Regions from separate parts of the Sorangium sp. So ce124 genome, predicted to be linked through region 4. Evidence: riboswitches for the same ligand, from Rfam matches in the RefSeq annotation. Region 4 holds a riboswitch; each other region holds the start of a gene.
What was found. Region 4 has a riboswitch for cobalamin ahead of WMF19_RS01430 (energy-coupling factor ABC transporter permease). Riboswitches for the same ligand answer to the same signal wherever they lie in the genome.
Positions count from the first base shown of each region.

Region 1: linked by a shared signal. The riboswitch ahead of WMF19_RS22280 (TonB-dependent receptor domain-containing protein) and the one ahead of WMF19_RS01430 (energy-coupling factor ABC transporter permease) in region 4 are both predicted to bind cobalamin.
Region 2: linked by a shared signal. The riboswitch ahead of WMF19_RS22265 (ribonucleoside-diphosphate reductase subunit alpha) and the one ahead of WMF19_RS01430 (energy-coupling factor ABC transporter permease) in region 4 are both predicted to bind cobalamin.
Region 3: linked by a shared signal. The riboswitch ahead of WMF19_RS04975 (TonB-dependent receptor) and the one ahead of WMF19_RS01430 (energy-coupling factor ABC transporter permease) in region 4 are both predicted to bind cobalamin.

Region 1 covers NZ_CP150312.1:5,955,437-5,959,629, forward strand. The annotation lists gene WMF19_RS22280 (TonB-dependent receptor domain-containing protein) at 1-1,471, opposite strand, end outside; cobalamin riboswitch at 1,715-1,941, opposite strand; gene dhbC (isochorismate synthase DhbC) at 2,196-3,446, shown strand; gene WMF19_RS22290 ((2,3-dihydroxybenzoyl)adenylate synthase) at 3,443-4,193, shown strand, end outside.
Region 2 covers NZ_CP150312.1:5,948,231-5,952,423, forward strand. The annotation lists gene WMF19_RS22255 (prolyl hydroxylase family protein) at 1-419, shown strand, start outside; gene WMF19_RS22260 (NAD-dependent protein deacetylase) at 450-1,316, opposite strand; cobalamin riboswitch at 1,431-1,638, shown strand; gene WMF19_RS22265 (ribonucleoside-diphosphate reductase subunit alpha) at 1,894-4,193, shown strand, end outside.
Region 3 covers NZ_CP150312.1:1,348,476-1,352,668, reverse strand. The annotation lists gene WMF19_RS04975 (TonB-dependent receptor) at 127-2,328, opposite strand; cobalamin riboswitch at 2,566-2,773, opposite strand; gene typA (translational GTPase TypA) at 2,934-4,193, shown strand, end outside.
Region 4 covers NZ_CP150312.1:366,404-370,596, forward strand. The annotation lists gene WMF19_RS01410 (CbiX/SirB N-terminal domain-containing protein) at 1-57, opposite strand, end outside; gene WMF19_RS01415 (ATP-binding cassette domain-containing protein) at 33-860, opposite strand; gene WMF19_RS01420 (CbiQ family ECF transporter T component) at 857-1,606, opposite strand; gene WMF19_RS01425 (hypothetical protein) at 1,596-1,919, opposite strand; gene WMF19_RS01430 (energy-coupling factor ABC transporter permease) at 1,943-2,656, opposite strand; cobalamin riboswitch at 2,755-2,962, opposite strand; gene WMF19_RS01435 (enoyl-CoA hydratase/isomerase family protein) at 4,150-4,193, opposite strand, start outside.

The sequences.
Region 1 (4,193 bases), 5.6 Mb from region 4:
ACGCGTCGATGAAGGCGCCGCGCACGACGGCGCCGCGCCCCGTCTGCGCCCGGATCCCGGCCTCGATCGTGGCGCCGGACTCCGGCTCGAGCTCCACGTTGCCGTGGACGACGCCGGAGACGCCGTACACCTCGCCGAGCGTCGGGACGCGGACGTAGCGGCCCACGGTCGCGAGGAGCCGGATCCGGTCGCTCCCCGCCTCCACGCCGACCCGCCCGGTCGGGACGAGCACGTCGCAAGGGCGCTCCCGGTCCGCGCCGGTGGCGTGGCACTCCCCGCTCGCGAGGGCGTGCAGCGCGAGCCCCTCGCCGAGGCGCACCTCCGCGCTGACAGCGCCGCGCGCGAACGAGCGCCGCGCCCGCGCGAGCGGGACGTCGTCCGGCGCGCGCGAGATGCCCTCGCGCGCGACCGAGAGCACGGGCCGCACCCGGAGCCGGTCGACGAAGGAGAGCGTCGCCCCGAGCGTCTGCTCCAGGCGGCGGCCGGCGAGGCGGAGCTCCGGCGTGAGCAGCGCGAGCTCGAAGAGGGGGTCGTGGACCTCCGAGCGCGCCTCGATGAACGAGGTGCGCGCCTCGATCGCGTGCTGCGCCTCGCCGCCGAACGGCACCCGCGCCACGACGGACGTCAGCGCGCGCCGCGACTCCCCCCGCGCTCTCCGGGACGGCAGGAGCGCGAGCCTCGGCATCCCCTGCTCGCGATCGGTGCCGTTCGCGATCACGTCGACGATCGCGCCGCCCCCGAGCTCGACGCGCGCGAGCGCCCACGCGTCGATCGTGCGCACGTCGGCGTTCTGCCGGCGCTCCAGGGTGTCGTCGCTCTCGTCGAAGAGCGTCCCGCGATCGTCCACGAACGTGTAGCGGTTCTCCGCGGCCTCGGCGCTCACCCCGACGATCGAGCTCACCGGCCCCGCGCTGGCGCCGGCGAACGCCCACCCGCGCCGCGCGCCGAGCGAGCCCGCCGTCGCCCCCACGCCGGCCGTCGTCCGGGAAGGCCGCCGCGGCTCGAAGAAGATCGCGCCGCCGGGGCCGAGGCGGTCGGCCTCGATGGGGGCGTTGCCGCGGTAGATCTCGACGCGCTCGATGAGCCAGAGGGGCACGAGCGAGAGATCCGCCGTCCCCACGACGTCGTCGTTCAGGCGGACGCCGGCGAGGTACACAGGCGTCTGCGTGGCGGTCGCTCCCCGGAGGGCCGCGGTCGCCGGCCCGCCGAAGCCGCCCGACTCCTCCACGCGGACGCCCGGCTGCGTGCGGAGCACGTCCGCCGCCCCGAGCCCCGCGCCGGTGAGGCGATCGCGGCTCAGCACCGACCCCGCGACGGACCTGTCCTTGGGCGGCGCGGGCGCGCGCAGGCGATCCCCCTCGACGCGCACCTCCAGCGGGGCTGTCTCCGGCGGAGCGACGGCGCGATCGCCCCCCTGCTCGCCCGCCGGCCTGCGCCGATCGTCGGCCCGGGCGGCATGCGAGGCTGCCACGGCGCTGCCGACCGCGAGCGCGAGCCAGCACGCCGCGCCGGCGCTCCGGCGCCGACGCGACCGACGATCAGAGGAATCAACCATTCACGCGCCGCCTGCCCGCGTCGACCCCGCGCTGCTCCGGGTGAGCCGAGAGCCGAAGCGAGGGGGCTGCGTGACGGGCCACGGCACCGCGCGCGAGCGAGGTGGTCGAGGGCCTGCGCGCCTTCCCCTCGAAGGCTCAGGTCAGCGCGCGCCAGCGCACCGGCGCGCGCACCTTCGGCAGGTCTTCGGACTCACGGGCGCTGCGGCCGTCGCCGGCCGCTCTCCTACGGATCACCGCTTCCCAGGCTGCTCTGGTGCATGCCCAGTGCTTCTTGGTGATCGTCGTTCCCGTTCACCGCTGCGGGGGCAGTCCCGGATTCTCACCGGGTTCCCTTTTCAGCTCGCCCGGCGATGGCCGGACGAGCACCGATGGCGGGGCGACTCGTCGCACCCGTCACGCAGGATGTCAACGCAGAAGCGAAGCCCCGGAACGCCCCGTCCACGGGCCCCACCGGCGGCACACACCCGAGACAGAATCGGGAGTCCCTTGACAGTCCTGCTCGGCCGTGCCATGAGTTACTTGAAACTGATTTTCTTTATCAGAATCAAGCGGCCCGAGACCTGACGTCCAGCGCCCGATGACCCGAGCCCACGTGGCTCTCGACGCCCATCGGAGCTGAATGTGACGAGTTCCATCTCGATGCCGGCCTCTGCCGCGCTGCCCGCGGTGAACGCAGGGCAGCTGTTGAAGCAATACACCCCCGAGTCGGCGTTCTTCTTCGCGTCGCCGACACGCACCCTCCTCGCGCAGGGCGTACACGACATGATCCTCGAGCCGAACGGCGCGGATCAGGGCGATCGCCTCGCGGACCGCGTGACAAGGGTGCTCGCGGCGGCCTCGAGGGCCGGCGCCGGCCAGGGCCTCCCCATGGTGGTCGGCGCGGTGCCGTTCAACAGCACGTCGCCCGCTCACCTCATCGTGCCGCGGACGATCCAGAGCGCAGGCCCGCTCAACCACACGTCGGAGTCGCCGAGAGCGCACCTGCCGATTGCCATCCAGGAGCTGCGCCAGGTCCCGGAGCCCCGCGACTACGTGCGCGGCGTCGAGACGGCGGTGGGCCTGATGCGGTCCGAGGTGCTGAGCAAGGTGGTCCTCTCCAGGATGCTGGAGATGGTCGTGCGAGAGCCTGTCGATCTCCGCCTCGTCCTCCAGCGCCTCTCGCAGCAGAACCGGAACGGCTACACCTTCGCCGCCAACCTCTCGGATCCGACCGCGGGGCTCTCCGGCGCGGAGCGCGGCGTCGCGATGTCGCGCGCGCGGACGCTCCTCGGCGCGAGCCCGGAGCTGCTCCTGTCGCGCTCCGGGCTCCGGGTGATCGCCAATCCGCTCGCCGGCTCCGCGGTCCGCAGCCCGGACCCCGACGAGGACCGCCGGCGGGCGATCGCCCTGCTCGCGTCCGAGAAAGACCGGCACGAGCACGCCATCGTCGTCGACGCCGTGGCCGCCGCGCTCCGGCCGTTCTGCCGGCGCCTCAGCGTCCCCGACGAGCCTTCGCTCACGCAGACCCCGACGCTGTGGCACCTGTCGAGCCGGCTCACCGGGGAGCTGCGCGATCTCTCGATCTCCTCGATGAAGCTGGCCACAGCGCTGCACCCGACCCCCGCGGTGTGCGGATACCCCACGGACCGCGCCCGCGACGCCATCGAGGCGATCGAGCGGTTCGATCGCGGGTTCTTCACGGGGCTCGTGGGCTGGTCCGACGCCAGCGGCGACGGCGAGTGGGCGGTCGTCATCCGCTGCGCCGACGTCGCCGGCCGGGCGCTCCGCCTCTATGCCGGGGCCGGGATCGTCATCGGCTCGAACGGCGAGCACGAGCTCGCCGAGACCACCGCCAAGCTCGGGACGATGCTGAACGCGCTCGGCCTCGACAAGGCGCCGGAGAGGGCATGAGCTCTCCGGAGGAAAGCCGGCAGGCGCCCGCGCAGGCGCGAACGCAGGCGCTCGACGGCTGGACTCCGTGGCCGGCCGAGATGGCCGATCTCTACCGGCGCGCCGGCTACTGGCGCGGCGAGACCTTCGGGCGCCTGCTCCGCGAGCGGGCCGCGCGGCACCCGGATCGGGTCGCGCTCGTCGGCGGCGATCGCCGGGTGAGCTACGGTGAGCTCGATCGGCGCGCCGATCGCCTCGCCGCGGGCCTCCTGCACCTCGGGCTCCGGCCGGGGGATCGCGTCGTCGTCCAGCTCCCGAACATCGCGGAGTTCTTCGAGGTGTGCTTCGCGCTCTTCCGGCTCGGGGCGCTCCCCGTGCTGGCCCTGCCCGCGCACCGGCGCGCCGAGATCGCGTACTTCTGCGAGCACACAGGGGCGGTCGCGTACGTCATCGCCGACCGGGACGGCGGGTTCGATTACCGGGAGCTGGCGAGCCAGATCCGGCGCGACGTCGGGACCTTGCGGCACGTGCTCGTGGCCGGCGAGCCGGGCGAGCACACGGCGCTCTCGAGCCTGGACCGGGAGCCCGTCGAGCTCCCGGAGCCCGCCGCGGGGGACGTCGCCTTCTTCCAGCTGTCCGGCGGGAGCACCGGCGTACCGAAGCTCATCCCGCGGACGCACGACGACTACCTCTACAGCGTGCGGGCCAGCGCCGAGATCTGCGGGCTCGACGAGGGCAGCGTCTACCTCGCGGTCCTCCCCGTCGCGC
Region 2 (4,193 bases), 5.6 Mb from region 4:
CCGAGATCATCCACCTCGAGGTGCGCAAGAACGGCCGCGTCATCGTCGACGATCCGGACCTCGCCACGAGCCTCTGGGAGAGGCTCGCGCGGTGGATGCCACCGAGCTTCGGCCTCCACCGCGCCGTCGGGCTGAACGAGCGCTTCCGCTACTATCGGTACACCGAGGGCGAGTATTTCAACTGGCACGGCGACGGGTCGTTCGTGCGATCCGACGGCGAGCGGAGCCTGTTCACCGCGATGATCTACCTGAACGACGACTTCGAGGGCGGCACGACCGATTTCTGGGGCGGTCGGAGCATCGCCCCGCGGCGCGGGATGGCGCTCCTGTTCGAGCACCGCCGGCTCCACCGCGGCGCCCCCGTGACGCGCGGGAGCAAGTACGTCCTCCGCAGCGATGTGATGTACCGGCGCGGATGATGCCGGCGCCTCGCCGAGGCGCTCGGCGCCTCACCAGGGCGCCGCGGTCGCGCGGACGCCGAGCGCCTCGGCGAGGCGCGGCAGCACCTCGCCGGCCCGGGCCTCGATCTTGAGCGCGCCGAGCTCCTCGCCGCGCGCGGAGCCGAGGTTGATCATGGCGATCGGCATGCCTCGCTGCGCGGCGCGCAGCACGAAGCGGTAGCCCGAGAAGACCGCCAGCGACGAGCCGACGACGAGGAGCGCGTCCGCCGCGTCCACGAGCGCGAAGGCCGCGTCGACGATCGGCCGGGCCACGTTCTCGCCGAAGAAGACGACGCGCGGCTTGAGCGGCCCCTCGCAGCGGAGGCACGGCGGCGCCCGGAAGCCCGCCACGTGCTCGGCGGGCAGGTCGGCGTCGCCGTCGGGGGCGAGGTCGGCCGCGAGGCGCAGCCAGCCGGGGTTCTGCGCGAGGAGCCGCTCCTGGAGGGCGGCGCGCCGCTCCATCGCGCCGCACGCGAGGCAAGCGACCTCGGAGAGCGTCCCGTGCAGCTCGATGACGCGGCGGCTGCCCGCGGCCTGGTGGAGGCCGTCGACGTTCTGCGTGATGAGGCCGTCGAGATGCCCGCCGTGCTCGAGCTGCGCGAGGGCGCGGTGGGCGGGGTTCGGCTCGGCCCTGGAGAACCGCTCCCAGCCGATCACGGCGCGCGCCCAGTACCGCTGCCGGATCTCGGCCGAGCGGGAGAACTCCCGCCCCTGGATCGGGTTCCGCGCGCGGCGCCGCGTCTCGGGACCTCGATAATCCGGGATGCCGGACTCGGTGCTGCACCCCGCGCCCGTCAGCGCCACGATCCGCTTGCCGCGCAGGAGCGCGACGAGGTCGTCGAGCGGATCGGCCGGACGCGCTTCGCTGAGCGGCATACGCCCGGGTTGTGGCCCGTCGCTGCGCGCACCGCCAGCGTCGACCGTGCAATCATGCAACCGAGCAAAGGAGCTCCCCCACAACATCTCGCTTGACCGGCTCACTACACCACCATATGTAGTGCCCATGTTGGTGCCTCGGGCTTCGGCCCGGGGCTCAAAAGGGAACCCGGTGCGAATCCGGGGCTGCCCCGCAGCGGTAAGCGAGAACGACCTCCACGACGCGCACTGGCCCTCGGGCTGGGAAGCGGTGGACCGTAGGAACCCGGCGACAGCCGGAGCGCTCGTGAGCCCGAAGACCTGCCAACATCCTGCGCTGGGGAGACATCCCGCGCCGGTTTGACCTGGAAGCCTCGTGGGAGGCGGGTAGGTCCGAGCTGGCGCAGACTCTCGCGCTTGTCCCGGTTCCGACCCCCTCCCGCGTTGTCTTCCTTTCGCCCGCGGGGGCGAGCGGTCGGTCCGAGGGCTCCTCCAAAGAGCCTGGCGCACCCGTGCGCATCGGCTGGCCTTCTCGTTCTCGCGGCATCGACGCGAGCGGTCCGTGACCGCTCGGGACGAGCACGACGAGGAGGATGCCATGCTGAACGAACCGTTGGTGAAGAGCAACGGCGCGGCGCCGTTGCGCGCGCCCCACGCACTCCACGCGCCCCATGCGCCCGCCATGACGAGCGCCGGCGCGGAGGAGACGCACCCGCACACGACGATGCGCGTGAAGAAGCGCAACGGCTCGAGCGAGCCAGTCGACGTCAACAAGATCGTCCGGGCGGTGAGCCGCTCCTGCGCGGCCCTGTCCGACGTCGACGCGCTCCGCGTCGCGACAAAGACCATCAGCGGCCTCTACAACGGCGCGACGACGCGCGAGCTCGATCAGCTCTCCATCCAGACGGCGGCGTCGCTCATCGCCGATGAGCCCCAGTACGCGAAGCTCGCGGCGCGCCTGCTCGCGACCTACATCGACAAGGAGGTCCGCAATCAGGAGATCCACGCCTTCTCGCAGTCGATCGCCGTGGGGCGGCGGCTGGGCCTCATCAACGATCGGCTCCACGGCTTCGTCGCGCAGACCGCCCGCAAGCTGAACGACGCCATCGAGCCGGGGCGCGACCACGAGCTCGAGTACTTCGGCCTGCGGACGCTCTACGACCGCTACCTGCTCAAGCACCCCGAGACGCGCCTCGTCATCGAGACGCCGCAGCAGTTCTTCCTGCGCATCGCGTGCGCGCTCTCCGAGACGGCGGCGCAGGCCGTCGAGCTCTACCGGCTCTTCTCGTCGCTCGATTACCTCCCGAGCTCACCGACGATGTTCAACGCCGGGACGAGCCACGAGCAGCTCTCGAGCTGCTTTCTGCTCGACTCGCCGGACGATCACCTCGAGACCATCTACCAGCGCTACACCGACGTCGCGATGCTCTCGAAGTTCTCGGGCGGCATCGGGCTCGCCTACCACCGGGTGCGCTCGCGCGGCTCGCTCATCGAGAGCACCAACGGGCACTCCAGCGGGATCGTGCCTTGGCTCAAGACGCTCGACGCGTCCGTCGCGGCCGTTAACCAGGGCGGCAAGCGCAAGGGCGCGTGCTGCGTCTACCTCGAGCCGTGGCACGCCGACGTCGAGGAGTTCCTCTCGCTGCGCGACAACACGGGCGATGAGGCCGCGCGCACGCACAACCTGAACCTCGCGAGCTGGGTCCCGGACCTCTTCATGAAGCGGGTCGAGGCCGACGGCGACTGGAGCCTGTTCGACCCGAAGGACGTGCGCGATCTCCCCGATCTCTACGGGGAGGAGTTCGATCGTCGCTACGTCGAGGCCGAGCGGGCGGGCCTCGCCAAGAAGACGATGAAGGCCCGCGAGCTCTACGCGCGGATGATGCGCACGCTCGCGCAGACCGGCAACGGCTGGATGACGTTCAAGGACAAGTCGAACCGCGCCTGCAACCAGACGGCGCTGCCGGGCCGGATTGTGCACCTCTCGAACCTCTGCACCGAGATCCTGGAGGTGACCTCGAACGAGGAGTCGGCCGTCTGCAACCTGGGCTCGATCAACCTCGCTCGCCACACGACCACGCTGGCGGACGGCGCGGTCGCGTTCGACTTCGAGAAGCTCGCGCGCACGGTGCGGACCGCGGTCCGCCAGCTCGACCGCGTCATCGACCTCAACTACTACCCCATCCCCTCGACGAGGCGATCGAACCTCCGCTGGCGGCCTGTCGGGCTCGGGCTCATGGGCCTGCAGGACGTGTTCTTCCAGATGCGCCTGCCCTTCGACGCCCCGGCCGCGCGGGAGCTCTCCAGGCGGATCTCGGAGGAGGTGTATTACCACGCGCTCTCGACGTCCGCGGACCTCGCGGCGGAGAAGGGGCGACACCCGGCGTTCGACGAGACGCGCGCCGCGCGCGGAGAGCTCCAGTTCGACGCGTGGAACGTCGTCCCGGAGGACACGGCCCGCTGGGAGGCGCTCCGCGCGCGCGTCCAGGCCGAGGGGCTCAGGAACTCGCTGCTCGTCGCCATCGCGCCGACGGCCACCATCGCGTCGATCGCGGGCTGCTACGAGTGCATCGAGCCGCAGGTGTCCAACCTCTTCAAGCGCGAGACGCTCTCTGGGGACTTCCTGCAGATGAACCGCTACCTGGTCGCGGAGCTCAAGCGGCTCGGCGCGTGGAACGACGCTGCGCGCACCCGGCTCAAGCTCGCGGAGGGCTCGGTCCAGGGCATGGACGAGCTGCCCGAGCAGCTGCGCGCCGTGTACCGGACCGCGTGGGAGATCCCGATGCGCTCGCTCATCGACATGGCCGCGGATCGCGGCGCCTTCATCGATCAGAGCCAGTCGCTGAACCTCTTCGTCGAGAACCCCACCATCGGTCAGCTCTCGAGCATGTACTTCCA
Region 3 (4,193 bases), 980 kb from region 4:
GCCGTGGATGGGTCGAGAGCAGGGTTGTCGCGCATTCCTGCGGACCACCCGGCATGAGTGGAGTGGAGCGCGCGGCGGGGACGGCGCGGGCCGTCGGAGTCGACATCGCTTCAGGCGGCGCTGCTTCTACTCCCAGTAAAGCGTCGCCCGCCCGATCGCCGTGAACGGCCACCCCGGCGAGTAGTGGATCCCCGTGACCGCGGCCGGCTCGTACGGCAGCCGCGACTCGCTCGCGAACTGGACCTCGCGCCACGTCGTGTCGAAGAGGTTCTGGATGTCCACGGCCACCTCGACGTGCTTCCACCGCAGCCCGGCGTTGGCGTCGACGACCGTGAACCCCTCGGCGGTGAGCGACTCGTCCTCGGTCGCGGGCCGCGCGCCGATCGCCTTGACCCGCAGCGCCGCGAACGGCGTGAACGCGCCGAACGTCGGGCGGACGCCGACGCCCGCGGTCAGCGTCCGGGTCGGCGCGAGGGCGACCGCGCTCGCGTTGCCGGCGTTCTCGCGGAAGCGCGCGCGGGTGAAGGTCGCGTCCACGTCCGCGAAGAGCCAGCTCCCGAGCCGGTAGCGCCCGCCGATCTCGATCCCGTAGCGCCGCGTCTGCCCCGACGGCTCGGTCGCGCCCGCGTCGCCGCTCCACACAAGCTCCGAGTCCACGTCGAGGAGGAACCCGGCCCCGCTCAGCGACAGCCCGCGCAAGGGCGCGACCCGCACGCCGACCTCGTAGCCCGTCGCGGGCGTGATCAGCGTCGCCGCCCCCTCGCCCAGCACCGCGCCCTGCGCGTCGTTCGAGTGGAAGCCCCGCCCGAAGTGGGCGAAGAGATCGAGCCCCTCGACGGGCGACACGATCGCCGTGAGCTTCGGGAGCAGCTGCATCTGCCCCCGGGTGCCGCTCGATCTGTTCCCCGTCGCCTCGAGGTCCTCGCCCGGGTCGTCCACGTTGACGTCGATCCACTGCCCGCGCGCCCCGAGCACGACGCGGAGCCAGCGCCGGAGCCGGGCGTCCTGCTCGATGTAGACGCCGATCTGGCTCTCGTCGACGTGGGTCCTGCTCTTCTCCTCGAGCCGCTCGCGCGCCTCGTCGTGGTGGAGGGACTTGTCGATCGCGTCCGCGCGGATCTGCGCGCCGAGCGAGGTCGTGAACCTCGCCCCGCCGATCTCGTATTGCCTGCGGAACCGGAGATCGGCGCCCCCGACGGTGCGGTCGTCGTTCTGCTCGATCTGGTCGCCGTGGACGGCGTCCTCGCTGAAGAACGTGAAGTTCGAGTACAGCGTGAAGCGGTAGCGGACGAGGTAGGCCAGCGCGCTCAGATCGGCGTCCCGCCACGCCGTCGAGTAGGCGAGGGACGCCATGTGCCGCTCGGTCGCCCCGCCCTCGGTCGGATCCACGGCGCCGAAATGGTCGATGCACGGCTGTCCGAACGCCGACGGCGGCGGGTTCAGCCCGCCCTGCTCGCCCTCGCCGCAAACGGCGCGCGCGGGGATCTGGCCGGAGCCGTGCCAGGTCGATCCATACGACATCCATGTCATCTGGACCTTCCCCGTGTCACCGAGATCGTGCGTGGCCCGCAGGTACACGTTGAAGCGCTTGAGCCGCTCCGGGCTCAGGAACGGCCCGTCGTTCCGGTAGATCTCCGCCGCGGCCACAGCGCGCCACGCGTCGCCGAGATCCGGCGAGGCGATGACGAGGCCGCGCTGGATACCGTACTGCCCCAGGCTGACCTGCGCGTAGCTCTCCTCGAGCTTCTCGGCGAAGCGCAGGTTGACGGCGCCCGCCGTCCCGAAGTCGCCGATGCTGGCGTAATAAGGCCCCTTGTAGCCGTCGAGCCCTGTCACGAGCTCCGGGATCATGAAGTAGAGATCGGTGAAGCCGTGCCCGTGGCCATGGCTGACCATGTTGACGGGCACGCCGTCGACGAAGAAGGCGACGTCGGTCCCGTGGTCCGCGTCGAACCCGCGGAGGAAGTACTGGTTCGCCTTGCCGCCGCCCGCGTGCTGCACGGCGAAGAGCCCGGGGACCGACTCGAGGATGTCGCCCGGCCGGAGCCTCGGCCTGAGCTCGAGCTCCCGGTGTCCGACGGAGACGCGCGACGCGGCCTCGCTGCCCGGCTTCTCCGCCTGGATCGTGACCTCGATCGCGGCGTCGCCCGCGGGCGTGCCCTCACCGGAGGGCTCTGCAGCGGCGGCCTCCGGCGGAGCAGCGGGCGCCTCGGGGGTGTCGCCCTCGGCGCGCGCGGGCCGCGCGGCGGCCAGCACCATGGATAACGCGGCGAGCAGATGAAATGGATGGCGGTGCCCGTGGCTCGTCGTGACCGTCTCGCGCAGCATTCGTGTCCTCCTTCGCCGCAATCGCGCGGAGCGGCTTCGGGCCGCTCGCGTCGAGCTCCGCGAGGACGAAATGGCTGGCCATCGCACGGTGCGCTGGACCGACCTCTCGCCCCCGCGGGCGACCGGAAGGCGACGCGGGGGCGGTTCGGTATCCGGGACGTGGCAGAGGCAAAGCTGCACCGGCTCGGACCTCACCGCCTCCCTCGAGGCTCCCAGGTCGAACCGGCGCCGGATGTCTCCCGCCGCCGGGCGCTGGCAGGTCTTCGGGCTCGCGAGCGCTCCGGCCTGGCCGGCTCCCTACTGTCCACCGCTTCCCAGCCCTCGTCGGGCCAGTGCTTGGGGTGGAGGTCGTTCTCGCTTACCGCTGCGGGGCAGCCCCGGAATTTCACCGGGTTCCCTCTTCGGCCCAGGCGAACGCCCGGGCACCAGCGCGGCGCGCACCCTATGGCCGCGCGCCTTCGGCTGTCAATCGCTACCGCTCCCCTCGCCCGCCCGGCGCGGGCTCGCCCGCGCCACGCGCGCGCCTCGCGCTCTCCATCCGAGCGCCTCCCTGCGCGGCTGCCGCGCCGCTGCCGTGCAGGCCGAACGTTCGGGCTCTAGCGAGGATGGGCTCGCTCCTCCGTGGGTCGCGTGCTACACGGCCGCCGCCGTATATGCCCCGTAACGATCTCCGCAATATCGCCATCGTCGCCCACGTCGACCACGGGAAGACGACCCTCGTCGATCACATGCTCCGCCAGTCGGGCGCCTTCCGAGAGAACGAGGTCGTGGCCGAGCGGGTCATGGACTCGAACGACCTCGAGCGGGAGCGCGGCATCACCATCCTCGCGAAGAACACGAGCATCCGGTACCGCGGGGTCAAGATCAACATCGTCGACACGCCCGGCCACTCCGACTTCGGCGGCGAGGTCGAGCGCACGCTCATGATGGCCGACGGGGCGCTCCTCCTCGTCGACGCCGCCGAGGGCCCGCTGCCGCAGACGCGCTTCGTGCTCTCGAAGTGCCTCCAGCGCGGCTTCCCGGTCATCGTGGTCATCAACAAGATCGACCGGAGCGACGCGCGCGCCCACGAGGTGCTCTCCGAGGTGTTCGACCTCTTCTGCGACCTCGAGGCGAGCGACGCGCAGATGGACTTCTCGACGCTCTACGCGATCGCGAAGTTCGGCCAGGCGAAGCGCGAGCTCGAGCACGAGGCGAAGGACCTCGAGCCGCTCTTCGAGACCATCCTCGAGCGGGTCCCCGGCCCCTCGGGCGACCCCGACGGTCCGCTCCAGGTCATCGTCTGCAACACGACGCACGACGAGTACGTGGGCCGGCTCGCGGTCGGCCGCGTGGTCCGCGGCACCGCCCGGTCCGGCGCCGACGTCGCGCTCCTCGGCGAGGGCGGGCAGTCGCGCGGCTACGTGAAGATGCTCTACGCCTACGAGGGGCTGAAGCGCGTCGCGGTCGAGAGCGCCGTCGCGGGCGAGGTGATCGCGATCGCCGGGATCGACGCGGTCACGATCGGCGACACGATCACGGATCCGGCGCACCCCGAGGCGCTGCCGCGGATCGTCGTCGAGGAGCCGACGATCAAGATGAAGATCGGCGTCAACACGTCGACCTTCGCCGGCAAGTGCAAGCAGTCGAAGTACCTGACGAGCCGTCACCTGAAGGAGCGGCTCGAGCGCGAGGCGATGAAGAACCTCGCGATCCGGGTGGAGCCGACGGAGGTGCCCGACACGTTCGTGGTGCTCGGCCGCGGCGAGCTCCAGCTCGCGATCCTCGTGGAGACGATGCGGCGCGAGGGGTACGAGATGCAGCTCTCGAACCCCGAGGTGGTGACGCGCGAGATCGACGGCGAGGTGATGGAGCCGCTCGAGCTC
Region 4 (4,193 bases):
GTTCGACGCGGCGTCGCGGCTGCCGTGGCCGATCAGCAGGAGACCGTCGTCATGCACGCGAGCGCCTCCTCCAGGGTGAGCGGGAGCCCTGCGCCGCCCTGCGGCGGCACAGGCCTCATCCGGGTCCAGAGCTCGGCGACCCACGGCCGCCGCACCCGCGCCCGCGCGAGGAGCTCCCCCCGCGCGAACACCTCCCGCGGCGGCCCGTCCGCGAGGACCTGGCCGTCGCCGAGCAGGACGGCGCGCGTTGCGAAGAGCGGCACGAGATCCACCGCGTGCGTCGCGGTGACCAGCGTGGTCCCCTGCTGCTCGGAGAGCGCGCGCAGCGTCTGGCACAGGGCGAGCTCGCCCTCCGGGTCGAGCCCCGCGGTCGGCTCGTCGAGCAGCAGCACCCGCGGCCGCATCGCCAGCATCCCGGCGATGCACGCGCGCTTGCGCTCGCCGAAGCTCAGCGCCTCGATGGCCCGATCGGCGAGGTGGGCGATCTGCACGGCGGCGAGCGCCTCCTCGGCGCGGCGCCGCGCCTCGGGCGCGGGCAGGCCGAGGTTCCTCGGGCCGAACAGGACGTCGTCGAGGAGCGTCGCGCCGAGCAGCTGGTCGTCCGGGTCCTGGAGCACGAGCGCGGCGCCCGCGGCGACGGCGTCCGAGGGCGAGCCCACGCGGCGGCCCGCGATCTCGACGCCGCCGCCGGGCGCCGGGAGGAGCCCGACGAGCGTCCGGAGCAGCGCGGTCTTGCCGGCGCCGTTGCCGCCGAGCACCGCCACGGACTCGCCCTCGGCGACGTCGAGGCGCACGTCGCGCAGCACGGGCTCGCCGCGCCGGTAGCCGATCCGGGGGGCGCGCAGCGCGATCGCGATCATCCGGCCTCTCCCGCGGCGACGCTGAGCCCGAGGGCCGCGATGGCGGCGGCGGCGAACGCGAGGTTCGCGGCGGGCGCGCTCGCCCTTCGGTCCGCCACGGGGAGCTTCCCCTTGTAGCCGCGGAGCTGCATCGCGAGCGCGGCGCTCTCGGAGCGCTCCAGCGTCCGGAGCGCCACGACGCCCGCGACGGCGCCGGCCGAGCGCGCGGCGGCGCCGGGGCGTGTGAACCCGCCGCGGAGCGCGGCGGCGCTCCACGCGCTGTCGGCCGCGCGCTGGAGCACGCCGGCGAAGCGCCGCGTCAGCGCGAGCAGCTCGACGAGGGCCGCGGGGACGCCGAGCCCTGCGAGCGCCGCCTCGATCTCGGCGGGCGCGGCTGCGCCGGCGAGCCACCGGAGCACCGCGGCCGCCGCGAGGACGCGCGCGCCGATGGCCACGGCGCGGCGCGCCCCCTCGGCCGTGATCGCGTCGACAGGGAACGGCGCGCCGGGGAGGAGCGGCGCCCCCGGCGTGAGCGCGAGCGCCAGCGCCGCCGCGACCGCTCCGATCCACGCGGCGGGCGCGGCGGCACGGAGGACCGCGCGCGCCGGCGTGCCCTGGAGGCGGAGGGCCATGCACGCGAGGAGGAGCAGCGCGGCCGGCGTGACGGGCGAACGCGCGCCCGCGGCGACGCAGCACGCCGCCACGGCGGCCCCGAGGCGGAGCCGGGCGTCCACGTCGCGGAGCCGCGCGGGGGGATCAGTCCGCACGCAGGCCTTCGCCGCCGGCCTTGCCCGCGGGCGCGTCCGCGCGCTCGACGAAGAGCACGCGCGAGAAATAGCCGAGGGCGAAGCCGGCGAGGAGCCCGGCCCAGAGGAACGCGAACAGCAGGAGGTCGCCCTCGAGGCCCGCGAACAGCGGCCCCGTCTCGTGGCGCCCTGCGTCCTCGGCGACGCGGCGGACCACGGCCTCGTCGACGCCGTCCCAGGAAGCGTTGCGGCAGGCGGCGAGCCAGAGGGCAGGGGCGAGCTGGAGCGCGCGCTCGCAGGCTACGCACGCGCGCCGCGCGAGCAGCGCTGACATGGGGCGCTGTCCGAGCCGCCGCGTCACGATGCCCCCGGGGCGAGCCGGACGACCTGGAGCCGGTCCAGGATGTCGGGCCGCCGGGTGCGCAGGAAGGCGAGCGCCCCCGCGGTCATGACGCCCTCGAGCAGGCCGAGCGGCAGCTGGGTGGGGACGAAGGCGAGGGCGACGCCCGTGAACATGGAGGTCACCGATCCCTCGCCCGATAGCCCGAGCGCGAGCGCGAGCGCCGTGGTGGCGTACGTCGCCCAGTCCGACGTCACGCCCGCCAGGAAGCCCGCGACCCAGAGGTTCGCGCCGCAGCGCCGCGCGAGATGGAAGACGAAGTAGCCGGTGAAGGCGCCCGCGATGCCCATCGACGCGACGTCGGCGCCCAGCGTGGTGAGGCCGCCGTGCGCGAGGAAGAGGGCCTGGATAAGGAGCGCCACCACGGTGACGAGGACGGTCATCCAGGGGCCGATGAGCACCGCCGCGAGCCCTGTGCCGCACGGGTGGGAGCAGGTCCCGGCGGTCGGCACCGGCACGGGCATGCACGAGATCGCGAAGACGGCGGCGGCGATGAGGCCGACGAACGGCTTGTAGAAGGCGTCCTGCTGGGTGCGGCGCCGGAGCAGGTGGAGGGCGATCGCGACGAAGGGCAGGGCGAGCGCGTTCCAGGCGGCGCACCAGCCGAGCGGCAGGACGCCTTCCGCGAGGTGCATCGCGGCCGCGGGCCGGGGCGCGAGGAGCGTCCCCAGGGACACGGCGGCTATCGACAAAGCGCGGCCGTGAAGACCGATTTCGGCGCTCCGGGTGAAGTCCGCACCCGAACGCCACGAAGACGTGCGCAAGCTGCACCTCGTGGGAGGCTCGGGTAGGTCTCCCGGCTCATGGGTTCAGGGAGCTGATCGAGCTCCCAGCGCTGCGTCCACCTTCCCAGGCCTCTTTCAATGAGGCCCAGTGGTCTTCGGAGGCAGCTCCCCACTCACGGTGGCGGGACCGCGCCGGTTTTGCACCGGCTTCCCTGTTATGCCCCGGAGGGCACCCGAGGAATGGATTGTCAGGCCGGTGCTCGGTAATCCCGTTTCGTGCCCGGCGTCAAGGACGTCGCGCCCCGATCGCGGCGGAGGTGCCCAGCGGACGCTGCACGGGGCCTCGCGTGTCAGACGAGCTGATCGTCGAGCGCGCGTCGGCTCCGCCTTGCGCGCGTCGGCCCGCGCGTCCTGGCGACACGATCGCGCGAGCCGGGCGAGCACCCCGCAGCCGGGCGAGCACCCCGGGTGCGCGAACCGGGCGAACCGGGGTGCGCGGACCGGGCGAACCCGGGTGCGTCGACCCGGTGCATCGATCTGGGGGGCGCGCTTCCACCTGGCGCGCTCCGTCCCGCAGCGGTCCGCCGCGAGCGCCCTCGTCTGCGGCGTCGGTGCGGCGGTGATGCCTGCGCTGGCGGACACCCCGCCCTCGGGGCCTGCAGCGGTGCACGCGGCCATCGCTGCCGAGGCGCGCCGCGCGCCCGTCGCCGCCCTCATCAAGGAGGCATGGGCGCGCCGGCGAGCGATCCAGGCCCTGTCATGCGATGGCCGAGGCCGAGAAATTGACCCAGACGCATCAGGCGAAGAGTCGTCGAGCGCACGTCCTGAATTATGTCCTCCTTAGATAAAACCTGTTTACTTTGTCGCCGCGCGGGCGCTGCGCGTATCGCGGCCTGCGCCCACGCAGGGGCTCTCGTGCGCTTGAACACACGCGCCGGCGCGTTCCTTCCGTAGTGTGCTTTATTCGTCCTGGCTCTTTACTCGGGAGCAGGTGTGCGGCCCGCCGCGTCGTGGCGTCTCTTATTGAAGAGATGGGGGATCTCGTGTTCGCTCGTCTCGGAATGCGAAATGAACGCTGCGCCGAGCGCTGTCTCCAGTGGAGGGGTATGCCCGGCTCGAACGTGAATTCCTGCAGAGCTGGTGTGTGTGGGGCGCGCGCCCGCCTGGCTGCCTTCGCGTCTGGAGCGCTCTGCTCGCCCGGCGTGCAGGCGCTGCACTTTGTTATCGACAACGCGCATGCGGATGCCACAATCTGACTACCGCATGCGCACCGGCGCGGACCCCCCAGCCCGGAGCGCATGCGGTCTTTTTTCTTAGCACCGTGGCGGACGTTCAGGACTCCGGCGCGGTGTCCCTGCCGCGGTCATTCTGGGCCCCCCTCCAGCGTGATGCGCGGTATTTTTTTGCCCTCGAGCGCGCGGTTCGCGCCTTCCGAGGCGTCACTTTCCCGTGAACGTGGCCTGCGATTTCGCCAGGAACGCTT